2 regions of the Methylobacterium sp. P5_C11 genome follow, and region 1 is predicted to be linked to the other one. Evidence: predicted binding sites of a transcription regulator. Region 1 holds the regulator's gene; the other holds the start of a gene.
What was found. Region 1 encodes LexA, which represses DNA repair genes until DNA is damaged. Its sites were predicted from a motif close to TGTTCNNNNTGTGTTCNG; they were not measured.
Positions count from the first base shown of each region.

Region 2: a site for LexA is predicted at 2,422-2,439, ahead of ACXJKQ_RS02460 (PA0069 family radical SAM protein). Genes of this name have one in related genera too.

Region 1 is NZ_JBFULS010000022.1:14,036-18,231, forward strand. It holds gene ACXJKQ_RS13715 (SRPBCC family protein) at 1-56, opposite strand, end outside; partial or broken gene ACXJKQ_RS13720 (IS3 family transposase) at 523-829, shown strand; gene ACXJKQ_RS13725 (hypothetical protein) at 961-1,410, opposite strand; gene lexA (transcriptional repressor LexA) at 1,686-2,411, shown strand; gene ACXJKQ_RS13735 (ComEC/Rec2 family competence protein) at 2,405-4,196, opposite strand, start outside.
Region 2 is NZ_JBFULS010000002.1:138,366-142,561, reverse strand. It holds one part of gene ACXJKQ_RS02475 (IS630 family transposase) at 1-135, opposite strand, end outside; gene ACXJKQ_RS02470 (amino acid permease) at 200-1,648, opposite strand; gene ACXJKQ_RS02465 (hypothetical protein) at 1,780-2,310, opposite strand; gene ACXJKQ_RS02460 (PA0069 family radical SAM protein) at 2,466-3,581, shown strand.

The sequences.
Region 1 (4,196 bases):
GCCGCGGCGAGCGCCAGGGCGGCCAGGGGAAGGGATCGGCAGAAAGCGAAGGGCATCTCGGGGTGTCTCCGTCCGTCTCAAATCGCGACCGGGGCCGCGCAGGCTCTGATGGCCGCAAGGGAGCTAGGCCGAAGCGACTCGTTCGGCAATAGGCCTCGACGTGGAAGCGACGCGGCGACGATCAAAGTGAGCCGAGTGTTTCTGGTCTTGCCGTATTGGTCGATCAAAACAGATCGACTTTTGAACGTGACCAATATTACCGCGAATATGTTCGCTCGGGACGGATGGCGGGACTCTCACGGGTCTCGACGCGTTCGCGGGAGAGACGCACGGGTAGCGTAATGATCCGTCTATATACTCAGCTTTAGGTCATGCGTGGTACCTATATTTTTGAAAAACAAAATATAAAGCTTGTATTTGGCAGCAAAGACGCGAGCTATCCGGACTTTTTCTCTTAATCTGTCTCGTCTTGATTCKGTTGCGGATTGCTGCGAACTCGGCAGCGCTGCATAGGAGCAGGACGCTGAACGGCAGGCCGATCCGGAGCGGCTGTCGGCTCGGGCTAGGCGCGACGCGATGCTGATGGCCGAGATCCGGCGCGTTCAAGCGGCGAACTTCGGCGTCTGCTGGCTCAGGAAGGCGTGGCGTCAGCTCGCCCGCAAGGAGATCGCGGTGGCGCGCGGCACGGTCGCCCGGCTGATGCGGGCGATGGGCTTGGCCAGCGTCGTGGTGCGCGGGCGCAGGGTCCGCACCACCGTGCCCGATCCAGCTGCGGCCGGCCCCCCGCGACCCGGGTAATCGGAAGTTCAAGGGAGCAGGCCCTACGCGAGCGCCACCCCTTTGCCGGAAGCGGCCCCGTCGGCCATCCTCGATCTCCTCAACAGGCTGCAGACGCCGCGCGGCCCGAATAGTAAAGTCGCCTTCGAACACCCGCCCTGATATCAATTTCCCAAAGTGGTGCTAGCGCGGGCCGAGACCCGGATTGCGGCCTGGCAGGCGCGGAACCACCGTGCCGCGCCGCTCGATCGGCGCGTCGCACGCGTAGGCGAATTCGCTCTTCAGCGGATCGAACACGGTCTCGCCGGTGATCCGGCAATCTTCCCGCACCGTCTCGTCGAGATAGGCCCGGGCGGCGGTGCGGAAGCGCTTCACCCGGGTCGCGTCCGGCTCCGGATCGATCCGCGCCTCGCTCAGGTTGCAGCCGGCATATTCGCGCAGGGCGTTCGAGACGATCAGCATCCGGCGCTGCTGCCGGTTATCGTAGACCTCGTAGGGCTCCTTGCAGCCGATCGTCACCACCTGAGGGGTGAGCGCCACATAGTTCCGCGAGATATAGGAAAACCCGGTGGTGCAGCCGGCGAGGCCGAGGGCGGCGAGGCCGAGGGGCAGCAGAGCTGCGGGTCGTCGCATCCGCGTCATTCCAAGCTGGTCCCGGCCCGCGTCCCGGATCCGCCGCCTCTCCGGCGGGGCACGGGCCAGCATTGAAACGGCTCCGCTTGCGCCGTCAATGCGTTTCTCGGCCCGTCCCGTCCGGCGAGGCGCCGGATCGGCCGCATGGCCGGGCCGACACCGGTCCAAGCGTAGCGGTCCCGCCCTTGCAGAACACTTGCGGAACGTTTAACCTGTTCGTGATTTGTTTCGGAGACCGTCACGTGGCGGTCCGCCAAGCCGCGAGTCCCCCGTCGATGCTCACGCGCAAGCAGCTGGACCTCCTGCGATTCATCCAGAGCCGGATGCAGGAATGCGGTGTCCCGCCGTCCTTCGACGAGATGAAGGACGCCCTCGACCTCAAGTCGAAATCGGGCATCCACAGGCTGATCACGGCCCTCGAGGAGCGCGGCTTCCTGCGGCGCCTGCCGAATCGGGCGCGTGCCATCGAGGTGATCCGCATCCCCGAGAGCCTGACCCAGGCGCCCCCGACCGCGGCTTCGGCAGAGCCTCGCCGGTTCACGCCGAGCGTGGTCGAGGGCGGCAAGTCCAAGCAGCCGCCCGCACCGGCGAGCACGCGGATCCTCGACGAGGCCGGCCGCGCCATCTCGATTCCCGTGATGGGCCGGATCGCGGCCGGCACGCCGGTCTCCGCGATCCAGAACCAGAGCCACGCCATCACCCTGTCGCCGGACTTCGTGGCCGGCGGCGAGCACTACGCCCTTGAGGTGCGCGGCGACTCGATGGTCGAGGCCGGCATCCTCGACGGCGACCTCGTGGTGATCCGCAAGCAGGACACTGCCAACACCGGCGACATCATCGTGGCCCTGATCGACGACGAGGAGGCGACCCTCAAGCGCCTGCGTCGCCGGGGCTCCTCGATCGCCTTGGAAGCCGCCAATCCGGCCTACGAGACCCGCGTGCTCGGGCCCGACCGGGTGCGCATCCAGGGACGCCTGGTCAGCCTCGTCCGCCGCTACTGAAGCGGCTCGGCGGGCGCGTCGCCGGAGACGGCGCCGTTGCCTGACCCGTCGGTTTCCGGAGGCGGAGCCTCCGCGGTGTGGGATCCGTCCGACCCGGATGTGACGGGCGTCCGCAGGCGCGGCTCACGTGCCGGTCCCGGCCGCCAGGGTACGGCGCGGCCGTCGGCACGGGTGTACCGGGTGGCGAAACCGTCACCCTCGGCCCGGAGGGCGACCGCTCCGTGGGCGGTGAGGACGCGCCGGTCGATCACCAGCGGGCGCGTGCAGGTCGGGGGCGCCACGAGGCCGGTGATCACCACTGCGGCGCGGGCGCAATCCTCCGGGAAGGCGCGCCGATCCCGGACGAGGGCCACCGCTCGGCCGTCCGGCAGGCGCGCCGTGCAGCCGAGGTGGTCGCAGCGGCCGCTGCCCTGCGGTGCGACCAGCGTTGCGGGCCGCCGTCCGTCACCGTCCGCCTTCAGCCATTGCTCGAGGACGAAGCCGGAAGGGCTGCCCAGCACCGTGAGGCGTCCGTCTGGCCCCCGGACCGCGGCTCCTGCGCCCTGTCGGTCGACGTAGAGGTCGTAACGGTCCGGCCTGGCCGCGAGGACGAGGCCGACCAGGGCAGGCGCCAGGGCGAGCCAGCGCAGGCGCGAGGCTGGGAGCGTCGCCAGCAGCAGGCCGAGGGTCAGCAGGATCAGCGCCGACGTGCCGAAGGCCGGCACGACGACGATCGCCCGCTCGAACCCGGCGATCCAGTCGGAGACGACGAGCATGCCCCCCACCGCCTGACCCATCAGCCACCAGATCGGCCGGTCCTGGGCGAAGGGATAGGCCAGGATCCCGATCACCGCCGACGGCATCACCACGAGGGAGACCAGCGGCAGGGTCAGTGCGTTCCCGACAAGCCCGAAGGGCTGAACCGTCTGGAAATGATAGGTGGCGAAGGGCGCGGTCGCGATCTGGGCCACGAGGGTCGTGGCCAGGGTCCCGGTCACCGCCGAGAGGCCGGTGCCGACGAGCCGCCCGAGCCGCCCCGCCCCGGGGCGCACGAACAGCCGCCCGTCGATCAGCCGGGCGCAGGCGATCAGCCCGGCCACGGCGCCGAACGACATCTGGAAGCTCGGGCCGAGCAGGCCCTCGGGCTCCCGGGCGAGGGCGATCAGGGCGGCCAGCGCGAGGTTGCGCATCGACAGGGCCGGCCGGTCCGCCAGGATCGCGCCCAGCATGATCAGGGTCATGATCAGGGAGCGCTCGGCGGCGATGTCCCAGCCCGAGAAGGCGCAGTAGGCGGTGACCCCGACCATGGCGAAGCCGGCGGCGATCTTCTTGATCGGCCAGACCAGCGCGCAGTACGGCACCGCGGCGAGGACCGCCCGCACCAGCCAGAAGACCACGCCGGCGGCCAGCACCATGTGGAGCCCCGAGATCGACACCACGTGGTAGATTCCGGCGGCGCGGAGCGCGTCGTTGGTCGCCGGCGCGATCAGTCCCCGCTTGCCCGTTACAAGAGCCGCCGCCACCGCGCCCGCTTGTCCCCCTGCGGCCTGCGCGATCCGGCGGGTCAGCGCGTTGCGGGCCTCGTCCAGCAGAGCGGCGAGGCGCAGGCTCATGGGCGGCGGCTCGGTCGGCGCCCGGATCGCGACCGCGCCGACGAGCGAGCCCACCGCGCCGAGTCCCTGGAAATACGCGTCCCGGGCGAAGTCGTAGCCGCCCGGCCGGGCGGCCTCCGGCGGCGGCAGCAGCCGGGCGGTGGCGGCGACGACGTCCCCGGGGCGCGGGATGGGGGTCCTGCGGAACGAGACC
Region 2 (4,196 bases), on a different contig from region 1:
CGCGAACCGCGCCGACCACCGGCTGGCACTCGACACGCTCACACCGAACCGGGCTGCCGCCCGATGGAAAGAGGCGCCCTCGGCCACGGCCGCCACGACGCGCTCGCGCAGATCGACAGACAACGGTGAAGGCATCGCTGGCTCCTTCACCACTCAACGCCGCAATCGCTAACCCGTCGCAACGCCCGCGGGAACGGCTCTAGGCGGCATTCCCCTCCTTGCGGCGCAGCACCGAGTGCTTGCGGCCGTAGAAGAAGTAGACGACGAGCCCCATCGCCATCCAGATCACCAGGCGCAGCCACGTGTCGAGGGGCAGGCCGATCATCAGGAGCAGGCAGAACAGGATCCCGAGGATCGGCACGATCGGCACGGCGGGCGCCCGGAACGGTCGCTTCATGTGGCGGTCCGTGCGGCGCAGGTAGATCACCGAGCCGCAGACCAGGATGAAGGCGGCGAGCGTCCCGATGCTCACCATCTCGCCCAGGATGTTGATCGGCACCAGGGCCGCCACGCAGGCCACCAGAGCCCCGATGAGCATCTGGCTGCGATAGGGTGTCTGGTAGGTCGGGTGGACGTGGGAGAACATCTTCGGCAGCAGGCCGTCCTGGGCCATGGTGAAGAAGATCCGGCTCTGGCCGTAGAGCAGGACGAGGATCACCGTGGTCAGGCCGGTCAGCGCTCCGAGCTTGATCAGTAGGGCGAACCAGCCGATGCCGATCACGTCGACGCCCTTGGCGATCGGGTCGGGGACGTTGAGGTCCTTGTAGGGAACGAGCCCGGTCAGGACGGCGGCGACCAGAACGTACAGGATCGTGCACACGGCGAGGGAGCCGAGGATGCCGATGGGCATATCCTTCTGGGGCTTGCGCGCTTCCTGGGCGGCCGTCGAGACCGCGTCGAAGCCGATGAAGGCGAAGAACACCACGCCCGCGCCGCGCAGGATGCCGCTGTAGCCGTAATGCCCGAAGGTGCCGTCGTTCGGCGGGATCAGGGGGCTCCAGTGCGCCGTGTCGACATGCCCCCAGCCGAGCGCGATGAAGGCCACCACCACGGTGAGCTTCACCGCGACCATGATGTTGTTGAAGCGGGCCGATTCCTTGGTCCCGCGCACCAGCAGGAGCGTGATCAGCGCCACGACCAGCACGGCCGGCAGGTTGAACAGGGCGGTCCCGCCGCTGTCGATCGGCGTCCCGGGCGCATGCGCGAACTGGGCCGGGATCACGATCCCGACATCCTTCAGGATGCTCGTGACGTAGCCCGACCAGCCCACCGCCACGGTGGCGGCGCCCATGGCGTATTCCAGGATCAGGTCCCAGCCGATCAGCCAGGCGAAGAACTCGCCGAGCGTCGCATAGGTGTAGGTGTAGCTCGACCCGGCGACCGGGATCAGTGCCGCCATCTCGGAGTAGCACAGGCCGACGAAGGCGCAGGCGATGCCGCCGAGCACGAAGGAGAGCATGATCCCCGGCCCGGCATACTGGGCCGCGGCCGTGCCGGTGAGGACGAAGATGCCGGCGCCGATGATCGCGCCGATGCCCATCGCGGTGATCGACAGGGCGCCCAAGGATTTCGAGAGCTGCTGCTCGCCCTCGCCGCTTTCCAGGATGTCGTCGACCGATTTGCGCCCCATCAGGCCCGACGAATCCATTGCACCATCCTTCCAGGGCGGGAGCCGGCCGGCACTCTCCCGCGGATGGAGAGACGGCAAATCTTCTTACCCGAGAGGTTGTAGAGGAGGATCGACGGACAACAACGAGGCGCAGAGCAAGATTCTGTCGATCAGGCCCGTTCGATCCGCGCGATCAGCGGCCTCACCTTGAGACGCGGCGCGAACACGGCCGCGGTCCTCAGCACGTCCCGGCGCACGACGTCCCCGGCCCGGGCCTGCCGGGCGCCCGCCAGAGCCTCCACCCGGTTCCGGACGGTCCCGAGCCAGCCAGCGGCTGGGCGATGCAGGCGGCCGAGCCCGGTCTCCGGACGAGCCGTCCCGACGAAGCGGTCGAGGGTGCGGATCCAGCCCTCGGCCGGAACGTCGCCGGCCTCCAGGCACAGAACCCAGTCCCGCCGGGCCGCGGCGGCGCCGACGGCGTAGGGATTGCCGCTCCCCTGGAGCACCAGCGTCGCGCCGGTGGCCTCCGCGACGGCCGCGACGGCCTCGCTCGCGCGGCCCGACACGATCACCGCGTCGCCCACGAGGCCGCCCGCTACGCCGGACACGAGCACGCTGAGCGTGTCGGCCAGACGATCGATCGCGTCCGGATCGGCTGGGTCGGCCAGATAGGTCACCGCGGAGAGCATGTGCGCGCCCATAGACGATTCTGCGGCGCCGTAAACTGCCTGCGGGCGCGCGGGCAAAGCTGCCGCAGTCCGGAACGGCGGCAAAGCCAAGTTTGCCTGAAAATAAGGCGTTCCGCCAGGTCGTGTTCGCGCTATGTTCTATTCGCAACGGACAGAGGCGAGTCGTCATGGCGGAGTGGTCCGAGGGAGCCCGATCGCAAACCGCGCGCCGCCTCGAACCGAGCGCCGCGCCGCGGGACGCGCGGCGCGGCCGGGGCGCCACGGCCAATCCTTCGGGGCGCTACGAGCCGGCCCGGCGCGAGGTGTTCAGCGACGGGAGCTGGACAGCGGACACGCCGGCCGTCCTGCGCACGCAGGTCCTGCCGGAGCGCGCGGCCCGGATCATCGCCCGCAACACCTCCCCCGACATTCCCTTCGACAGGTCGATCAACCCCTATCGGGGTTGCGAGCACGGCTGCATCTACTGCTATGCGCGCCCGACCCATGCGTGGCTCGGCCTGTCGCCGGGGCTCGATTTCGAGTCGCGGATCTTCGCCAAGCCGGAGGCCGCCCGCCTCCTCGCCCGGGAGATCGCCGCGCCGGGCTACCGGCCGGAGACGATCGCCCTCGGCACCGCCACGGATCCCTATCAGCCGGTCGAGCGCGAGCACCGCATCACCCGTGCGGTGCTGGAGGTGCTGCGGGAGGCCCGCCACCCCGTCAGCATCACCACCAAGTCCGACCTCGTGCTGCGCGACCTCGACATCCTGGCCGAGATGGCGGCCGACAATCTCGTGCTGGCGGCGATCTCGCTTCCGACGCTGGACCCGGTCCTCGCCCGCCGCCTCGACCCGCGGGCGCCCCGGCCGGACAAGCGGCTCGCGGCGATGCGGGCGCTGAGCGCGGCGGGGGTGCCGGTGATGGTCAACGTCTCGCCGATCATCCCGGGCCTGACCGACCACGAGATCGAGGCGATCCTGGCCAGCGCACGGGGGCACGGCGCGAGCCGGATCGGCCACGCGCTTCTGCGGCTTCCAGGGGAGGTCGCCGACCTCGTCGCGGACTGGTTCGCGGAACATTACCCGGAACGCAGCGCGCGGGCCTTTGCCCTCCTGCGGGAGGCCCGGGGCGGCCGTGAGAACGATCCGCGCTTCGGCCACCGCTTCCGCGGCGAGGGGGCCTACGCGGTCATGATCGGCCAGCGCGTACGGCTCGCCGGCAAGCGGCTTGGCTTCGCCTTCGGCAGAGTCACGTTGAACCGCGACGCCTTCCGCAAGCCGGGGGCGCAACTGACGCTGTTCTGACTCTGGGCATGCGGGCTGGCCGGGCAACCCGGCGCCCGGTCTGAGCCAGCCAATGGACAAGCCGCAGGATCGTCGCCAACAACAATTCTGACTGAATAAAGATATCTTGGTTACAGATATCGTGTTGCGACCCAAATATTATCGAATATTTGTAAGAACAATTTTTCCAAAATGATTTCGAAAAAACGAAAAATCAAAGTTGACAGAGGGATCGCTAAGGTTTCAAATCCGCATCATAAGATCGTTTTTCAGCACGAAAGATTGCTGGATCCAATAAATATTCCAACCTATGATTGTTCGATCGAGCATTTATACTGTGTCTCACCTGAGATGGCGTCTCGGCACGCAATGTCGGATGCCGACAGTTGCGCGATCGGTGCCGTGTCACGCACTGCGACGCCGCGGGATGCTACGCGACGGATGCGGCGGGTTCAGCGTGCAGTGATCCTGACGATCGCGGACCGGATCTCGCTTCGTCCGGTGGCCGCCGCGCGCGCAGCGAGGCAGGGGAGGTCCAGGCTGTCCGGAGCCCGATCGCCGATGCCGACACGGCGGACTTCCGGGGCGGATCAGGGCACGCGAATCGACCGCGAGCCGGCACTCAGGATGGGCGCC